3 regions of the Eubacterium sp. BIOML-A2 genome follow, and region 1 is predicted to be linked to each of the others. Evidence: predicted binding sites of a transcription regulator. Region 1 holds the regulator's gene; each other region holds the start of a gene.
What was found. The regulator NrdR, encoded in region 1, represses ribonucleotide reductase genes. The targets are predictions, from matches to a motif close to CACNANATNTNGTG.

Region 1 (5,562 bases):
GAGCTGATTAAGGGATTCCTTTTTGGGATGGCGATCTGCCTGATGTTGATCGGGATTCTTCCGGAAAAGTCCTACCGCAGAATAAAAGCGTTTAAGGGGTCTTTGTTTTATGGAGGAAAGTAGCGTTGAATACGACGGTCAGAAATGGGGGATGTTTTTGGAAAATAAAATTCAGCAGTTGAGGAAGGAACGGAAGATTACGCAGAGTGAACTTGCAGATGCAGTTGAGGTGACAAGGCAGACCATCATATCGCTGGAAAACGGCAGGTATAATGCGTCATTGATACTGGCACATAAGATTGCCCAGTATTTTGGAGTCAATATTGAGGATATTTTTATTTTTAATCTGGAGGAGGAAAATATATGTTTATAAAAGCATTGCAACAGGGAGCTAAGACAGACGAGGAGTACAGGGAGAAACTAAAAGCCCGGATCAGGATAGACTTTTTTATGTGCGGTGTGGGGCTGCTTACTATCGCAGTGGCGATTGTGATGATGTTGAGAGGCGGAGAGTATGAAGAGGGATTTTTATGCGGAGTCTTTATGGGAACCGGTGCAGCCGTCATTATCTTCGCGGTTAAGGAGATCCTGAAGGCAAAAAAACTTCTTAAGAATGAAAAACTTCTACGAGAAGAACGTCTCAAAGTATCCGACGAGAGAAATAAAATGATTAATGAAAAAACCTCATATTGGGCAGGCATGATTGTTATGGGAGTCTGTTATGCAGTTCTTTTGATCTCAGGATTTTTTAACTTTGCTGTATTCTGGACGGCATGGGGAGTACTAATGCTGTATTTCCTTGTTACCGTTATCGTGAAAAAATATTATGAAAAAAAGCTATGATTCCTGCTAGTACAGCAGTGCATTAATCTTTCAGTAATAAGTGCCTGATATCTGCGTCAGAGTTGTGCCTGCTTTCGCGACGGCGTAGTGGTTCCTACGTCTAGCGAAAGCAGGTACAGCTATGACGTAGAGAGCAGGTGATTATTGCTGAATTATTAGTGCACTGCTGTACTAGGGAGTCATAGCCTCATGTTCACGTTTCAGTTCTGCCAAGCATTCGTGGGCAGTCCAGAACTGGTTGGTCGGAGTAAGGACCGCCTTGTAGGGCAGAGGGCCGGCGCCGCTTTTCTTCAGCGCTGCCAGTGCCTGGTTGAGACGGTTGTCATCAAAGAATGCAAAAACGATCATGGTATCGGCCAGGGCGCTGCCGGTATAATTTCCTTCGGCGGGTACCGCGTCTTTTATACCCGCCAGTACGCCGAGCGGCTGGTGATACTCTTCCTCTTTCACATGTTTCAAGCGAACATGCAGGGGAAAAAGTGCCATTTCGATTTTTAACAGCTTTTCTTTATCGGGAACGTGAAAAAGTAAGATAGTTTCTTTCATGGATAGTCCTCCTTATTTTTTTAATATTGTAATCTATTTGGTAAAAGATTGAAAGGGCTGAGGAAGGAAAAAATTGTTATTGACAAATCAATAACAAGGATATATAGTTGTATTAACACAATAGTACAGAATGAGGAGGGAGATCATGATAGAGATCAAAAACCTGACCAAGATTTATAAACTGAATAAAAAGCAGATGAAGGAATCCAAGACGACAAACCCCGTAAAGACTGCTGTTAATGACCTGAGCCTTACGGCAAAACCGGGCGAGATATACGGCCTTTTGGGACCAAACGGCGCGGGGAAGACAACGACGCTGCGGTGTATCTCTACCATCATCAAGCCGACAAAAGGCGAGATCTATGTTTCCGGCCATGAAGTGCAGAAGGAGCCGGAAATGGTGCGGGAGAAGCTCGGCTTTCTGACAGGGGATATAAAGCTGGATCCTCAGTTTTCTGTGGATTATATGTTTGATTTCTTCGGAAGATTACATAACATTCCGGAGGATAGGCTCAAAGCGAGAAAAGAGGAGCTTTTTGAATACTTTGGGATTAAAGACTTTTCCCAGAAAAAAATCAAAGAACTTTCTACAGGTATGGCACAGAAAGCTGCAATCGCGGTGTGTCTGGTTCATGATCCTGATATCGTAATCTTTGACGAACCGACCAATGGGCTGGATGTAGTGACGGCACGCGGCGTTACTGATTATTTAAGAAAATTAAGAGACGAAGGCAAACTGGTGATTATCTCCACGCATGTCATGTCAGAAGCCGAAAAAATCTGTGACAGGATCGGAATTATCATTGATGGTTGCAAGGTGGCTGAGGGAAGCCTGGATCAGATACTTCATGATACAAACACAGAGGATCTGGAAGATGCCTTTTTCGAACTTTACAGAATTCAGAAAGGAGGAAAGTAAGATGAGCGGGATTAAACAGATATGCGGGAAAGAGCTGGCAAGGGTTTTCAAAGACAAGAAGATGATCTTCTCAGTATTTTTCCTTCCGGTGATTATTATGGTTGGTATTATGACTCTGGTCAGCAGTCTGAGCAGCAGCGCTCAGGAAGACGTCGAATCGCATAAGGCGATCGTATATCTCCAGAATGCGCCGGCAGGTTTTGAAGAATTTTTAAAGGCTGCGGACAAAGAATGCGATGTATATACGGTCAGCGACAGGGCCGAGACCGAAGATATGATAAAAAACGGAGGGGCCGATCTGCTGATCGAATTTCCGGAAGGCTTTTTGGATGAGGTTTCCAGTTATCAGACAGGAGCGCCAACCCCTCAGGTTAAGACGTATTACAATCCGTCGGAAGACTATTCACGCGCGGCATATGACACAATATCAAATGGCGTCCTGGAGTCATACAGACAGCTGCTCTTATCCGACCGTGTGGAGGACATGGAAGGTCTTACCGTATTTACAGTAAATTCGGATAATCCCGAAATGGTAATTCAGGACGAGGAGAAAGCCAGCGGCAAGGTTCTGGGAATGATGCTTCCTTATTTTGTAACCATCCTGTTATTTGCGGGGGCTATGGGAATCGGAACTGATATGGTGGCCGGGGAGAAGGAAAGGGGCACGATGGCAAGCCTTCTGGTTTCCCCGATCAAGAGAAGCTCCATTGTACTTGGAAAAGTATTTTCACTGATGATTATCTCCGGAGTATCCTCTGTCGTATATGTGGGTGCAATGGTTGCCTTTATGCCGCAGATGATGAGCGGCATGGGCGGAGATATGGGACTGGATCTGTCGTTGAATCCAAAGCAGATCGGAATGATGGCCGCTTTGCTTGTGGCAATTGCATTTCTGTATTCGGCAATTATCGTCCTGGTATCCGTATTTGCCAAGACCGTGAAGGAGGCCAATTCTTACGTGATGCCGGTTTACATGCTGGTTCTGGTGCTTGGGATCACGACAATGTTTACAACAAAGACCCCGCACGAATGGTTCTACGCCGTGCCGATCTATAACACATCGCTTACGCTGCAGGGCATTCTGACGCAGGAAGTGACTATGATGCAGTATGGGATGACACTGGGCGTAACACTAGTTCTGGGAGCCGTATTAATCGGTGTGATTGCAAAAGCATTTGAAAGTGAAAAGGTAATGGCAATTTAACACGCATTTCAGAGTGCCCGCATATAGTAACAGTGAGAGAAGCTGCTGCTGTATGCGGGCATTTTTGGTGTGGTGAGATTATGAGATTATGTGAATTGCGGGAAAAGGAAGTTATTAATGTATGCGACTGTAAAAGGCTTGGATGCGTTGTGGATGTGGATATCGACATCAAAGAGGGACGGGTGGAGGCCATCATCATTCCGGGGCCGGGGAAAATCTGCGGATTCCTTGGAACAGACTGTGAATATGTCATTCCGTGGCACTGCATCAAGAAGATCGGTCCCGATATTATTTTGGTGGAAATAAGGGAGGAAAAGTTTTTGCAAAAGTTCTAGTTATTGTGTATAATGGGGGAAGAAATGGGAGGAAAGGCGGAATATATTATGAAATGTCCTTATTGTGGAAACCCCGACACAAGAGTAATTGATTCTAGGCCTGCAGAAGATAATAATTCTATACGCAGAAGACGTTCCTGTGACGAGTGTGGAAAACGTTTCACAACCTATGAAAAGGTTGAAACTATTCCGCTGATCGTTATCAAAAAAGACAATAACAGAGAACAGTATGACCGCGCGAAGATTGAGCAGGGCATTTTAAGTGCCTGCTATAAAAGACCGGTTCCGGCATCGGAGATTCAGCGGACGATAGATGCCGTGGAACTGGAGATATTCAACCGCGAGGAAAAAGAGATACCGAGCAGTATGATCGGTGAGATTGTGATGGACAAGCTCAGGGCTCTGGATCCGGTGGCTTATGTGCGGTTCGCTTCCGTATATCGGGAGTTTAAAGATGTAAACACCTTTATGGCGGAACTGAAGGAATTTTTAGAGTAGGGGGGCGCCTTCCCGGGATGGTGAATGAGACGCCGGAGGGGATTTGTGCAGGTGTTTTTGGATACCGGGCGTTTAGCCTAGTTTCCGTAAGGATAAAATAGAAAAATCTGATGGAACCAGCAACATGCGGTGCCAAATCTGATGATTTGGCGCCTTAGTTGCTTCAAACTTTGCTTGGGAAAGCAAAGTTTGTCCATCAGATTTTTCTATTTTATCCTAACGGAAACACGGCACACTTTAGGCATCCAAAAACACCTGCACAAATCCCCTCCGACGTCTCATTCACCATCCCGGGAAGGCGGCGCTCATCCGGGCGGGTGGCCGGAGATGGCGGACGGAGGCGGCGGCGCGAGGGGATGCTGGGGGGAGAATGTTATAGCGCCTTAAGTTGGAAACTGTGGGCCAGGGGGCAGGTATATGCAGAATAATGTGTGTTCAAAGGGCACGCCGTAACTCATGCCCTGCGGGCGGATCCGCAGTAGACTGCGGAATAAGGTATGTCCAAAGGGCGCGCCGTAATGTATACCCTGGCGGGCGGGACGGCAGTATGGGGGCAGAATAATGTTCTGCTTTTGTTAGATTATGTCTACCAGTTTGGCGGCGGCGTCCTGGAGCATTTGGTAGAAGGCGGGCTCGTCGGAGGTGCATTTGTGTTTGCCTTCTTCTATTATGGATATGAGGTCTTTTAGGTCCTGATTATCGGGGTCATCCTCCAGGCGGAGTTGGCACAGGCGCTGGGAGGCCTCTATTAAGCGGAGGGGGCCATAGATGTGAGGCTCGTTTTCCAGGCCGGCGGCGCTGGTTATCATGTAGATTAAGAGTTCGAGACTGGCTTCTTTATTTTTCATTTGTTTTCCTCCCATTGATTGAAGTATAGGATTTCTTCCAGGGGTTTTCTTCTGGGGTCTCTTGGGTCTCCTTCGGGGTAGCCTATGGACATTAGCATTTCTATACGGTATGTATCGGGGAGACAGAGGAGTTTGCGTACGGCGGCATCGGTGTAGGACTTGATGGCGCAGGTGCCGAGGCCCTCTTCGAGTGCCGCCAGCATGATGTTTTCGGCCGCCATAGAGGCGTCCATCATGCAGCCGTAGATTTCAGCATTGCGGGAGTGGCTCAGGGCATATTCCATATCGGAACAGATTACCAGGATGACGGGCGGATGGCCGCTGAGTCCGGGACTGAACATGTCCACTTTAGCGACGAGGTCCGGTTCG
Region 2 (5,562 bases), on a different contig from region 1:
ATCTGAGCGGAGGCGTGGCTTTGAAGTGGCTGATGAAAAATATTCTGGATATGCAGTCCTTCGATGAGATGACAGCCCTGGCTGAGACAGTTCCCGCCGGGAGCAGAGGCATTCTCTTTCTCCCCTATCTGAGCGGAGAGCGAACACCCTATAATGATCCGGATGCAAAAGGCATCTATCATGGCCTGACACTGAGCCATACTAAGGCAGAACTGATACGCAGCACAATGGAGGGGATTATCTTCGGACTGAAAAATTCTTTGGAAATCTTTCAGGATATGGGCGTTGAGTTTCAGCGTATCCTTGCATCCGGGGGCGGGGCAAGAGGCCGCCTCTTCCGGCAGATCCAGGCGGATATGTTCGGAAAAGAAATCTATACAAGCCTGATTCAGGAACAGGCTTGTATGGGGGCTGCCATCACGGCAGCAGTGGGCACGGGCGGCTATGCGTCATTTGAGGAGGCATGCGGCCGGATCGTCCGGCTCAGCAGCGATGTTGTGGTTCCGGATCCGGAAAATCAGAAAGTCTATGAGGAAAGATATCAGATCTATAAAGAGCTGTATCCCAGAAATAAAGAGCTGTTTTAACAATTTTCAGAATCAGGGGCAGAAAACAGGAATTTCCGGTATTGCATCGAAAATGCAGAAGGGCTATAATTGTTTGCATGAGTGAAGAAAATTTATACATCAACGTAAAAAACAGAATATGTGACATGATCTTTAACGGAACCTACCAGGAAGGGGAGCGGATACCTTCCGAACGCATACTGGCGGAGACCCTGGATGTGAGCCGGGTGACTGTGCGGAAGTCGCTGGACCTTTTGGAAAGTGAGCATCTGATTGTCAGGGAAGTCGGAAGCGGGACGAGAGTCTGTTTCCATAATTATGGCACCGCCAGCAGTATGGATATGATCGTACTGATAGCCCCTGCTAAGAATCCGTTTTTTGCAGAGTTTATCGCACATTTCCAGACCTATGCGGAACAGGAGGGATCCATGCTTCTCTATGTGGAAAAGCCGCGCACGGAAACCCTGGAGAACTGTCTCTACCGCCTTTATAAGCGGGGGCTTCAGAACACGGTGATATGGCTGGAAGATCTGCCGGTGGACATGGAAAAGCTGAAACGCCTCCGTGCGCTGGGCATGAACATGGTTTTCTTTGATACAGACAAAGGTCTTCCTTTCGCGGACTGTGTAGCGCTGGATAATGACGAGGCAGTGCGTACGCTCTGCGGTGAGCTGCAAAAAGAGGGCTGCAGGGACATCCGTTATGCAGGCTGGGACCGCCGGGACATATACAGCATCGCATGCCGTGAAGCGGCATGTCTGAAAGAAACAGGTGAAGAGGTACCTTTTCTTCATCTTCCGTGGGAATGCAGGCACAATGTAAGTGAATTTGTCCTGAATTATCTAAGGAGTTACAACAAACCCCTGCCTGACGCCATTGTCTGCGGTGACCGGGAAATCGCGGCGGCCGTGTCCTATTCGGTCCGGCGGCTGAAGGCGGTGCAGACCAAGGTGGCGGGGATTGATGATTTCCCGGAGGCCGGGAGGAGGCAGGTTGTCACATACAGGCAGAACCTGGAGGAGAGCGTGAAACAGATTTTTTACTGTCTGGCTATGCAGAACCAGAAACAGATTGAGTGGAAGGCAGCGCTCTGTAAGGTGGAAGGAACGCTCACTTGTTATTGATGAATAAATCCAGAAGTGCTATACTATAACGTGTTTGAAAATTCGTACCCGCAGGGCATTGCGCAGCATATGCTCTGCGGGTGTCTCTGCGGATGGCCGCAGAATTCTATCAGAATGGGAGAAAATGAATATGGAGTACAGTGAAGTAATCAAAAATGCAAGATCATGTATGGGCCCTTACTGCAAGGCATGTAATATCTGTAATGGAGCTGCCTGCAGAAATACAATGCCGGGACCGGGCTCCAAAGGAGTCGGTGACCTCGCAGCACGAAATTACCAGAAATGGCAGGAGATCCGTATCAATATGGATACCCTCTGTGAGCAGAAGCAGGTGAAGACAGAGACCGAATTGTTCGGAAAAGAATTCTCCGCCCCGTTTTTTGCCGGCCCGGTGGGCGCTGTGAAGCTGCACTACGGCGATAAATATTCGGATCAAGAGTATAATGATATATTGGTTTCCGCCTGTGCACAGAATGGAATAGCGGCGTTTACGGGGGATGGGACAGATTATAATGTCATGATAGAAGCCACAAAAGCGATCACGAAACTTGACGGCATGGGCATTCCCACTGTTAAACCGTGGGATATGGGAACAATCAGAGAAAAGATGGAGCTTGTGAAGAAGTCAGGTGCATTTGCGGTGGCAATGGATATCGATGCGGCCGGTCTTCCTTTTTTGCAGAATCTGAATCCTCCTGCAGGAAGCAAGTCTGTGGAAGAATTGAAAGAGATCGTGAAGATTGCAGAGATCCCGTTTATCTTAAAGGGCATTATGACGCCCAGGGCTGCTCTTAAGGCAAAGGAAGCCGGAGTCCGGGGGATCGTCGTATCCAACCATGGGGGACGCGTGCTGGATCAGTGCCCGGCGACGGCGGAGGTCCTGCCGTCTATTGCCGAAGCAGTGAAGGGGGACATGACGATTTTTGTTGACGGTGGAATCCGGACAGGGATCGATGTATTTAAAGCACTTGCACTCGGGGCAGACGCCGTCCTGATTGCCCGTCCGTTCGTGACCGCGGTATACGGCGGGGAGGAAGACGGTGTCAAAGCGTATATCAACAGGATTGAAGCAGAACTAAAAGATACCATGTCTATGTGCGGGGCGTTCACTCTTTCAGATATCCGGCGTGATATGATCTGGAACTAAACATTGTTTCCAGAAGTTACCAGTTTATTTTTTAACAAAATTTCATTCGTTATGCTCCTCCTTTTTTGTGAAAGATTTTGTATTGACGATGCAGGCTGTATGGTGGTAGTATTGTTTGTACGGCACAGGATATAGTTTGCGAATTGCGCAGTGAATACTAAATATAGAATAAATGACAACAGGAAAGGAAGAAGACAGCATGATGCATGTAGTAAAAAAGGACGGAACAAAAGAAGATTTTAACGTGCATAAAGTGGTTGTTGCGGTGAACAAATCGGCCTACCGCGCACTCATCAAGTTTACGGATGAAGAACTGGATTATATCTGCCGCTTTGTGGAAGAAAAGGTACAGTCCATGGCTATAACGGACATCCCGATCGCTGAGATGCACAATGTAGTGGAGGGAGCGCTGGAGAAAGTGAATCCGGTCGTTGCGAAGAGCTACAGGGATTACCGGAATTATAAGCAGGATTTTGTACAGATGCTGGACGAGGTTTATAAAAAGAGCCAGTCCATTATGTACATTGGAGACAAAGAGAACAGCAATACAGACAGCGCCCTTGTTTCCACAAAAAGAAGCCTGATTTTCAACGAGCTGAATAAGGAGTTATATAAGAAGTTTTTCCTGACCGTTGAGGAGATACAGGCGATCAGGGAAGGATACATCTACATACATGATATGTCTGCCAGAAGAGACACCATGAACTGCTGCCTCTTTGATGTGAAGAGCGTGTTAAACGGCGGGTTTGAGATGGGAAATCTCTGGTACAATGAGCCAAAGACACTGGATACGGCTTTTGATGTGATCGGAGACATCGTGCTCAGCGCCGCAAGCCAGCAGTACGGCGGCTTCACGGTGCCGAGTGTGGACGAGATTCTGGAGCCCTACGCAGAAAAATCGCACAATAAACTGATTGAGAAATATAGAAACCTGGGACTACCGGAGGATAAGGTGCAGGAGGTTGCCTGGGCTGACCTGGAAAAAGAGATGGATCAGGGTTTCCAGGGATGGGAATATAAGTTTAATTCCGTATCCTCAAGCAGGGGAGACTATCCTTTTATTACCGTGAGTGCAGGTACACGAACCAGCGAATACGGCAAATTGGCTACAAAAAAAATGCTGGAAGTACGCCGGAAGGGGCAGGGGAAAGAGGGACATAAAAAGCCGGTATTGTTCCCGAAGATTGTATTCTTATACGATGAGAACCTGCATGGGCCGGGAAAACCGCTGGAGGACGTATTTGAAGCGGGAATTGAATGTTCCCGAAAGACGATGTATCCCGACTGGCTCAGCCTGACAGGCGAGGGATATGTTCCAAGTATCTATAAAAAATACGGGAAAATCATCAGCCCAATGGGCTGCCGTGCATTTCTGTCTCCATGGTATGAAAGAGGCGGTATGGAACCGGCAGATGAGAACGATAAACCGGTATTTGTAGGAAGGTTCAATATTGGAGCCATCAGCCTGCATCTGCCAATGATTTATGCAAAGGCACAGCAAGAGAGTAAGAACTTCCACGATGTGCTGGATTATTATATGAACCTGATCAGAAGGCTTCATCAGAGGACCTACGATTATCTGGGAGAGATGAAGGCATCCACGAATCCGCTCGCATACTGTGAAGGCGGCTTCTATGGCGGTCACCTGGGGCTGTATGATAAGATCAAGCCACTGTTAAAATCTGCCACCGCATCATTTGGCATAACTGCCCTGAATGAACTGCAGCAGATCCATAACAAGAAGTCCCTTGCAGAAGACGGCTCATTTGCGCTGGAAACGTTGAATTACATCAACGACAAGGTCAATGAATTCAAAAAAGAAGACGGGCATCTGTACGCGATTTACGGAACGCCGGCGGAGAATCTCTGTGGGGTGCAGGTACAGCAGTTCCGTAAAAAATACGGGATTATTGAAAATGTTTCCGACAGGGAATATGTAAGCAACAGCTTTCACTGCCATGTCAGCGAAGAGATCACTCCGATTGAGAAGCAGGATCTGGAGGGACGATTCTGGAATCTGAGCAACGGCGGTAAGATTCAGTATGTGAAGTATCCCATCAGCTACAATACGGAAGCCGTGAAGGCGCTGGTCAGAAGAGCGATGGAAAAAGGATACTACGAGGGCGTCAATTTGTCCTTATCTTACTGCGATGACTGCGGCCATGAAGAACTGGATATGGATGTGTGCCCGGTGTGCGGAAGTAAGAATCTGACCAAGATAGACCGGATGAACGGTTATTTGTCCTACTCCAGAGTGAAAGGCGATACAAGACTTAATGATGCCAAGATGGCAGAGATTGCGGAAAGGAAAAGTATGTAACATGCAGTATCACAATATTACAAAAGATGACATGCTTAACGGTGATGGACTGCGGGTCGTCCTGTGGACAGCGGGCTGTTCACACGGATGCAGGGAATGCCACAATCCTGTTACATGGGATCCGGACGGCGGGCTCCCCTTTGAGGAAGAAACAAAGCAGGAATTATTTGAACAGCTGGAAAAAGATTATATTAGCGGTATTACATACAGCGGCGGAGATCCGCTGTTCCCTGCCAGCAGGGAATGTATCACAGCGCTTGCAAAAGAAATACGTGCAAGATTTCCGGACAAAACCCAGTGGCTGTATACCGGCTTTGAGTGGGAAGAGGTCAAAGACCTGCCTGTAATGCAATATCTGGATGTTATCGTAGACGGAAGGTTTGAAATTGACCAAAAGGATACGCA
Region 3 (5,562 bases), on a different contig from region 1:
GATGAAAAGACACGCATAGCCAATCCACATACGCTGCCCTGGTCCGGGATCCCACCCGGTTGGCGGGTTTTCCTGCCGATTGGATGAGCCAGCTTTGAGGTTTTCTTTCCACTCATTGAATTTTGTGTTAAAATAGTTATTAAGAATTCTATCAAAGAAGGGCTGGAGATTATGGCGAAATCTAAAGAAAATAAGGGTGTGAAAGCAAGGCTTGTATCCGCTGCATGGCAGCTGTTCCACGATAAGGGATATGACCATACAACGGTAGACGATATCATTGAGCTTTCGGGTACTTCCAAAGGCTCGTTTTATTACTATTTTGACACAAAGGATGAATTGCTCAGTACTTTATCTACAGTGCTGGATGATTTTTACGAAGAGCTTTCTGCGGAAATAGATCCGGAAATGAATAATTACGATAAGCTTTTGTACCTGAATTACAGAGCACATTCTATGATCGAGGAGAAGATCAATATAGATCTGCTGGCGTCTTTGTATTCCACTCAGCTGACCGCTAAGGGACAGAGACACCTTCTGGACAGGAACAGAGTTTATTACCGGTTGATCACAGGTATCGTGGAGGAGGGCCAGAAAAAAGGGGAGATCCGCCAGGATAAGTCTATCAATGAGATTACCAAGTATTACTCTCTGTGTGAGCGTGCGCTGATTTCAGACTGGTGTCTGAGCAGGGGGGACTATTCACTGGGAGAATACAGCCGGGAATATATGCCGGTCATGATGGGATATTTTAAAATTTGAGGAGTAAGCAGATGAATATTCAGGGTTTGCAAAAACTGACACTTTTGGATTATCCGGAGAAAGTGGCGTGTACGATTTTTACCGCAGGGTGTAACTTCCGGTGTCCTTTTTGCCATAACGCTTCTCTGGTAACGCATGTAGATGTGAATCTTAACATACCAGAGGAAGAAGTATTTTTTTTTCTTAAGAAACGCCGGGGGGTTCTGGACGGCGTATGTATCACGGGCGGGGAGCCATTGTTACAGCCGGATATAGAGGACTTTATAAAAGAGGTAAAGGATCTGGGCTACGCGGTAAAACTGGATACTAACGGAAGCAGTGCCGCCCGTCTGAAGCGGCTTGTGGATCAGCGTCTGGTCGATTATGTGGCGATGGATATAAAAAATGCTCCGAATAAATATGGTATGACCATCGGGATCGAAGGCTATCACTTGGAGGATATTCTGCAGAGCGTGGATTTCCTGATGTCGGGTGCGGTGCCCTGCGAATTTCGTACCACGGTAGTAAGGGAATTTCATAAAAGAGAGGACTTTGCGGCTATTGGACGCTGGCTCCGGGGAGCTGAAAGATATTATCTGCAGGGATTTGTGGATTCAGGGGATTTAATCAGGCCGGGGCTGCGCGCCTATACAAAAGAGATTATGGAACAGGCGCTGGAGATTGTAAAAAGAAATATTCCCAATGCTGAACTCAGAGGGGTTGAGTGATATTTATTCCCTCAGGCAGACTGCATGGGATGATGAAACAGCGAGGGACGGACTGTTACAGCGTTAAAGGTCAGATCCTTACATAGGAAACTGTAACTATATCTAGTTGGAAACAAAAAAGTTGCATACTAGATATTGTTGTTCTTTGTTGACAAGTGAAATATATGGTGATAGAATATTTTCAGATGCCCAACTGTATCCGGTTGGGCAAAAATTATCTGACTTTGATTAGAGAAAGGGGCGACCGTACAATATGTATCAGGTTACAAAAAGAGATGGGAAGGTAGCTGACTTCAATCTTGCCAAGATAGGGGAGGCAATCAGGAAGGCATTCGAAGCCCAGGAAAAGCAATACAATCAGGACATAATCGATCTGCTGGCGCTGAAGGTTACGGCAGATTTTGAACCAAAGATTAAAAAAGGCCTGGTATCCGTGGAGGATATTCAGGACAGTGTGGAGTCCGTGCTGATAAAGGCAGGATATGCAGATGTTGCAAAAGGTTACATTTTATACAGAAAACAGAGGGAGAAGATTCGGAATCTGAATTCAACCCTGCTGGATTACAAAGAAATTGTGGACAGTTATGTGAAGATTACCGACTGGCGTGTAAAAGAGAATTCTACAGTGACCTATTCTGTCGGCGGTCTGATTCTCAGCAACTCCGGCGCGATCACAGCGAATTACTGGCTGTCTGAGATTTATGACGAGGAAGTGGGGAGAGCGCACAAGAATGCGGATATTCACATTCATGATTTGTCCATGCTTACCGGTTACTGTGCAGGATGGTCCCTGAAACAGCTGATCCAGGATGGCCTGGGCGGCATAACGGGCAGGATCACGTCGGCTCCGGCCAAGCATCTGAGCGTACTCTGCAACCAGATGGTCAACTTCTTGGGAATCATGCAGAATGAATGGGCAGGCGCGCAGGCATTTTCATCCTTTGACACCTATCTGGCGCCCTTTGTCAAGAAAGACAATCTGACATATCCGGAAGTAAAGAAATGTATCGAATCCTTTATATACGGCGTAAATATACCGTCACGCTGGGGGACCCAGGCTCCGTTCTCCAATATTACACTGGACTGGACAGTACCGGGGGATTTGGCGAACCTTCCGGCTATAGTAGGAGGCGTTCAGCAGGATTTCACCTATGGGGACTGTAAAGCAGAGATGGATATGATCAATAAGGCATTTATCGAAACGATGATCGAAGGGGATGCCGAGGGCAGAGGATTCCAGTATCCGATCCCTACGTATTCCATTACAAATGATTTTGACTGGTCTGATACAGAGAATAACCGTCTCCTTTTTGAAATGACAGCGAAGTACGGAACTCCTTATTTTTCAAATTATATAAACAGCGATATGGAACCAAGCGACGTCAGAAGTATGTGCTGCCGTCTGCGCCTGGATCTGCGTGAACTGCGCAAGAAATCCGGCGGTTTCTTCGGAAGCGGAGAGAGTACGGGTTCTATTGGCGTAGTTACGATCAACATGCCGCGTATCGCATATCTGGCAGAGGATGAGGCCGGATTCTATAAACACCTGGATAAGATGATGGATATTGCAGCAAGTTCCCTCCATACAAAGCGTGTTGTTATATCAAAGCTCATGGAGGAAGGACTGTATCCTTACACAAAGAGATATCTTGGTTCTTTTGAGAATCATTTCTCCACAATCGGGCTGATCGGCATGAATGAGGCCGGCCTGAATGCAAAATGGATCCGAAAAGACATGACAAGCGCAGAGACCCAGCAGTTTACCAAAGATGTACTGAACCATATGAGGGAAAGACTTTCTGATTATCAGGAAATGTACGGAGAGCTGTTTAACCTGGAGGCAACTCCGGCAGAGTCAACCACCTACCGTCTGGCAAAACATGATGTAGAACAGTTTCCGGATATCATTACTGCTGCTGAAGGAGATGGAACACCATATTATACAAACAGTTCGCATTTGCCGGTTGGCTATACCGAAGACGTATTTGAAGCACTTGATATTCAGGATGAGCTTCAGACACTTTATACGTCAGGGACTGTATTCCATACCTTCCTCGGAGAAAAACTTCCGGGTTGGAAAGCAGCGGCATCATTGGTTAAGAAGATCGCAGAGAACTACAAAATGCCATATTATACAATGTCACCGACCTACTCCATCTGTAAGAACCATGGATATATTTCCGGAGAACAATACAAATGCCCGCACTGCGGAGAGGAAACGGAAGTATACAGCCGTATTACGGGGTACTACCGTCCTGTAAAGAACTGGAACGATGGTAAGACACAGGAATTCAAGGATCGCAAGGTATATGATATCAGCAATTCCAAGATGAGCATACGGACACATGAGGCACAGAAGGCGGCAGAAGAAGTGGCTGTACCGGCGGGAGAAATGAAAACGCTCCTCTTTACAACCAAGACCTGTCCGAACTGTAAGATTGCAACCAGTTCTCTGGAAAAAGCAAATATAGCCTATGAGATAGTAGATGCAGAAGAAAATGAAGAACTTGTGAAGAAATACGGTGTAATGCAGGCTCCCACATTGGTTGTAGTCGGTGAGGATGGCGTGCAGAAAATGGCAAATGCTTCGAATATAAAAGCGTATGCTGAGACACACTAGTACATCATATAATAATTAACTGCAACATAAGCCGACCTAAATTTCCGATAGCAATGTTCCCCAAGCCTCAGCGTAGCCCACTACGCCTGCGTTTGTGGAGCAGCACTCTCGAAAGTTTGTCTCAGCTTATGAGTCAGTTACTTATTTTACGGTATACTAGAGTATAACAGATAAACGGCAGTGGCGGGCGGAGAGGAATCGGTATCCCCCACTGAAATGAGCTTAATCTACACATCTTTATAGGATGTAGTCGTACTCTGTGAAATTACCGGGCGTGTTATTGAAACAACAAGGAGGGTTGATTATGTATGATATCGGAATTATCGGCGGAGGTACGGCTGGCATGACTGCGGCAATATATGGACAGAGAGCCGGGAAACGTACATTAATTATTGAAAGTATGAATTTCGGAGGGCAGATTACTTCTTCCCACAATGTAGAGAATTACCCCGGGATTGCCAGTGTAAGCGGAAGCGAATTTTCTATGAATCTGCTGGATCAGGCGATGAAGTTGGGAACAGAGACCGTGATGGAACAGGTTACGGGTATCCGGGATGAGGACGGCTTAAAGATCATAGAGACTGCAGGAAAAGAATACCCGTGCAGAACCGTGATTATCGCCACAGGAGTTACGCACCGGCACTTAGGGCTGGAAAAAGAGATCCAGCTCACCGGCGCAGGCATATCTTACTGTGCTACCTGTGACGGAGCATTTTTCAAAGGCCGTGATGTTGCGGTCATTGGAGGCGGAAATACGGCGCTTCAGGATGCGGAATTTCTTTCCAACTACTGTAAAAAGGTATATCTGGTACACAGAAGAGACGAATTCCGCGGTGACAGCAGCCTGGTAGACGCACTGAAGGCAAGAGATAACGTAGAATTTGTGCTTAGTGCCACAGTGAAAGATATCATAGGCGAAACCATGGTAGAGGGTCTGACCCTGAACAATAAAAAGACCGGAGAAGATTTCAACATAGAAGTCGCCGGAGTATTTGTGGCAATCGGACAGATCCCCCAGAACCAGGTTTTTGCCGAATTTGTAAAACTGGATGCAGATGGATTCATACTGGCGTCTGAGGACTGCATGACCTCCCGTCCAGGTGTGTTCGCAGCAGGAGACTGCCGTACAAAAGAAGTGCGCCAGCTCACAACAGCAGCGGCAGATGGGGCGGTAGCGGCTTTAGCGGCTTGTAAGTATTTGGTTTGATGGTCTGTCCGCCTGCCTTGGATGTTGTATGCGGCGCAGGATGGGATGTCTTCCGGTGTTTTTGGATACCGGCCGTTTAGCCTGGTTTCCCTAGGGATAAAATAGAAAAATCTGATGGAACCAGCGACATGCGGCCCCAAATCCGATGATTTGGGGCCTTAGTCGCTTCAGACTTTGCTTGGTAAAGCAAAGTCTGTCCATCAGATTTTTCTATTTTATCCCAAGGGAAACGCACGGCACACTCTGAGGCATCCAAAAACACCGGAAGA

Region 2: a site for NrdR is predicted at 2,961-2,974, ahead of nrdD (anaerobic ribonucleoside-triphosphate reductase). Genes of this name have one in related genera too.
Region 3: a site for NrdR is predicted at 1,593-1,606, ahead of GKG43_RS14695 (ribonucleoside triphosphate reductase). Genes of this name have one in related genera too.

Annotation. Positions count from the first base shown of each region.
Region 1 covers NZ_WKZK01000098.1:787-6,348, forward strand. The annotation lists gene GKG43_RS22290 (hypothetical protein) at 1-123, shown strand, start outside; gene GKG43_RS22295 (helix-turn-helix transcriptional regulator) at 158-373, shown strand; gene GKG43_RS22300 (hypothetical protein) at 364-843, shown strand; gene GKG43_RS22305 (DUF3783 domain-containing protein) at 1,015-1,389, opposite strand; gene GKG43_RS22310 (ATP-binding cassette domain-containing protein) at 1,535-2,308, shown strand; gene GKG43_RS22315 (ABC transporter permease) at 2,310-3,512, shown strand; gene GKG43_RS22320 (YlmC/YmxH family sporulation protein) at 3,593-3,847, shown strand; gene nrdR (transcriptional regulator NrdR) at 3,896-4,345, shown strand; gene GKG43_RS22330 (DUF6092 family protein) at 4,921-5,193, opposite strand; gene GKG43_RS22335 (nitroreductase family protein) at 5,190-5,562, opposite strand, start outside.
Region 2 covers NZ_WKZK01000009.1:12,494-18,055, reverse strand. The annotation lists gene xylB (xylulokinase) at 1-587, shown strand, start outside; gene GKG43_RS05160 (GntR family transcriptional regulator) at 665-1,690, shown strand; gene GKG43_RS05155 (alpha-hydroxy-acid oxidizing protein) at 1,821-2,837, shown strand; gene nrdD (anaerobic ribonucleoside-triphosphate reductase) at 3,037-5,157, shown strand; gene nrdG (anaerobic ribonucleoside-triphosphate reductase activating protein) at 5,159-5,562, shown strand, end outside.
Region 3 covers NZ_WKZK01000042.1:18,968-24,529, reverse strand. The annotation lists gene GKG43_RS14705 (TetR/AcrR family transcriptional regulator) at 172-759, shown strand; gene GKG43_RS14700 (anaerobic ribonucleoside-triphosphate reductase activating protein) at 771-1,466, shown strand; gene GKG43_RS14695 (ribonucleoside triphosphate reductase) at 1,720-4,086, shown strand; gene trxB (thioredoxin-disulfide reductase) at 4,391-5,293, shown strand.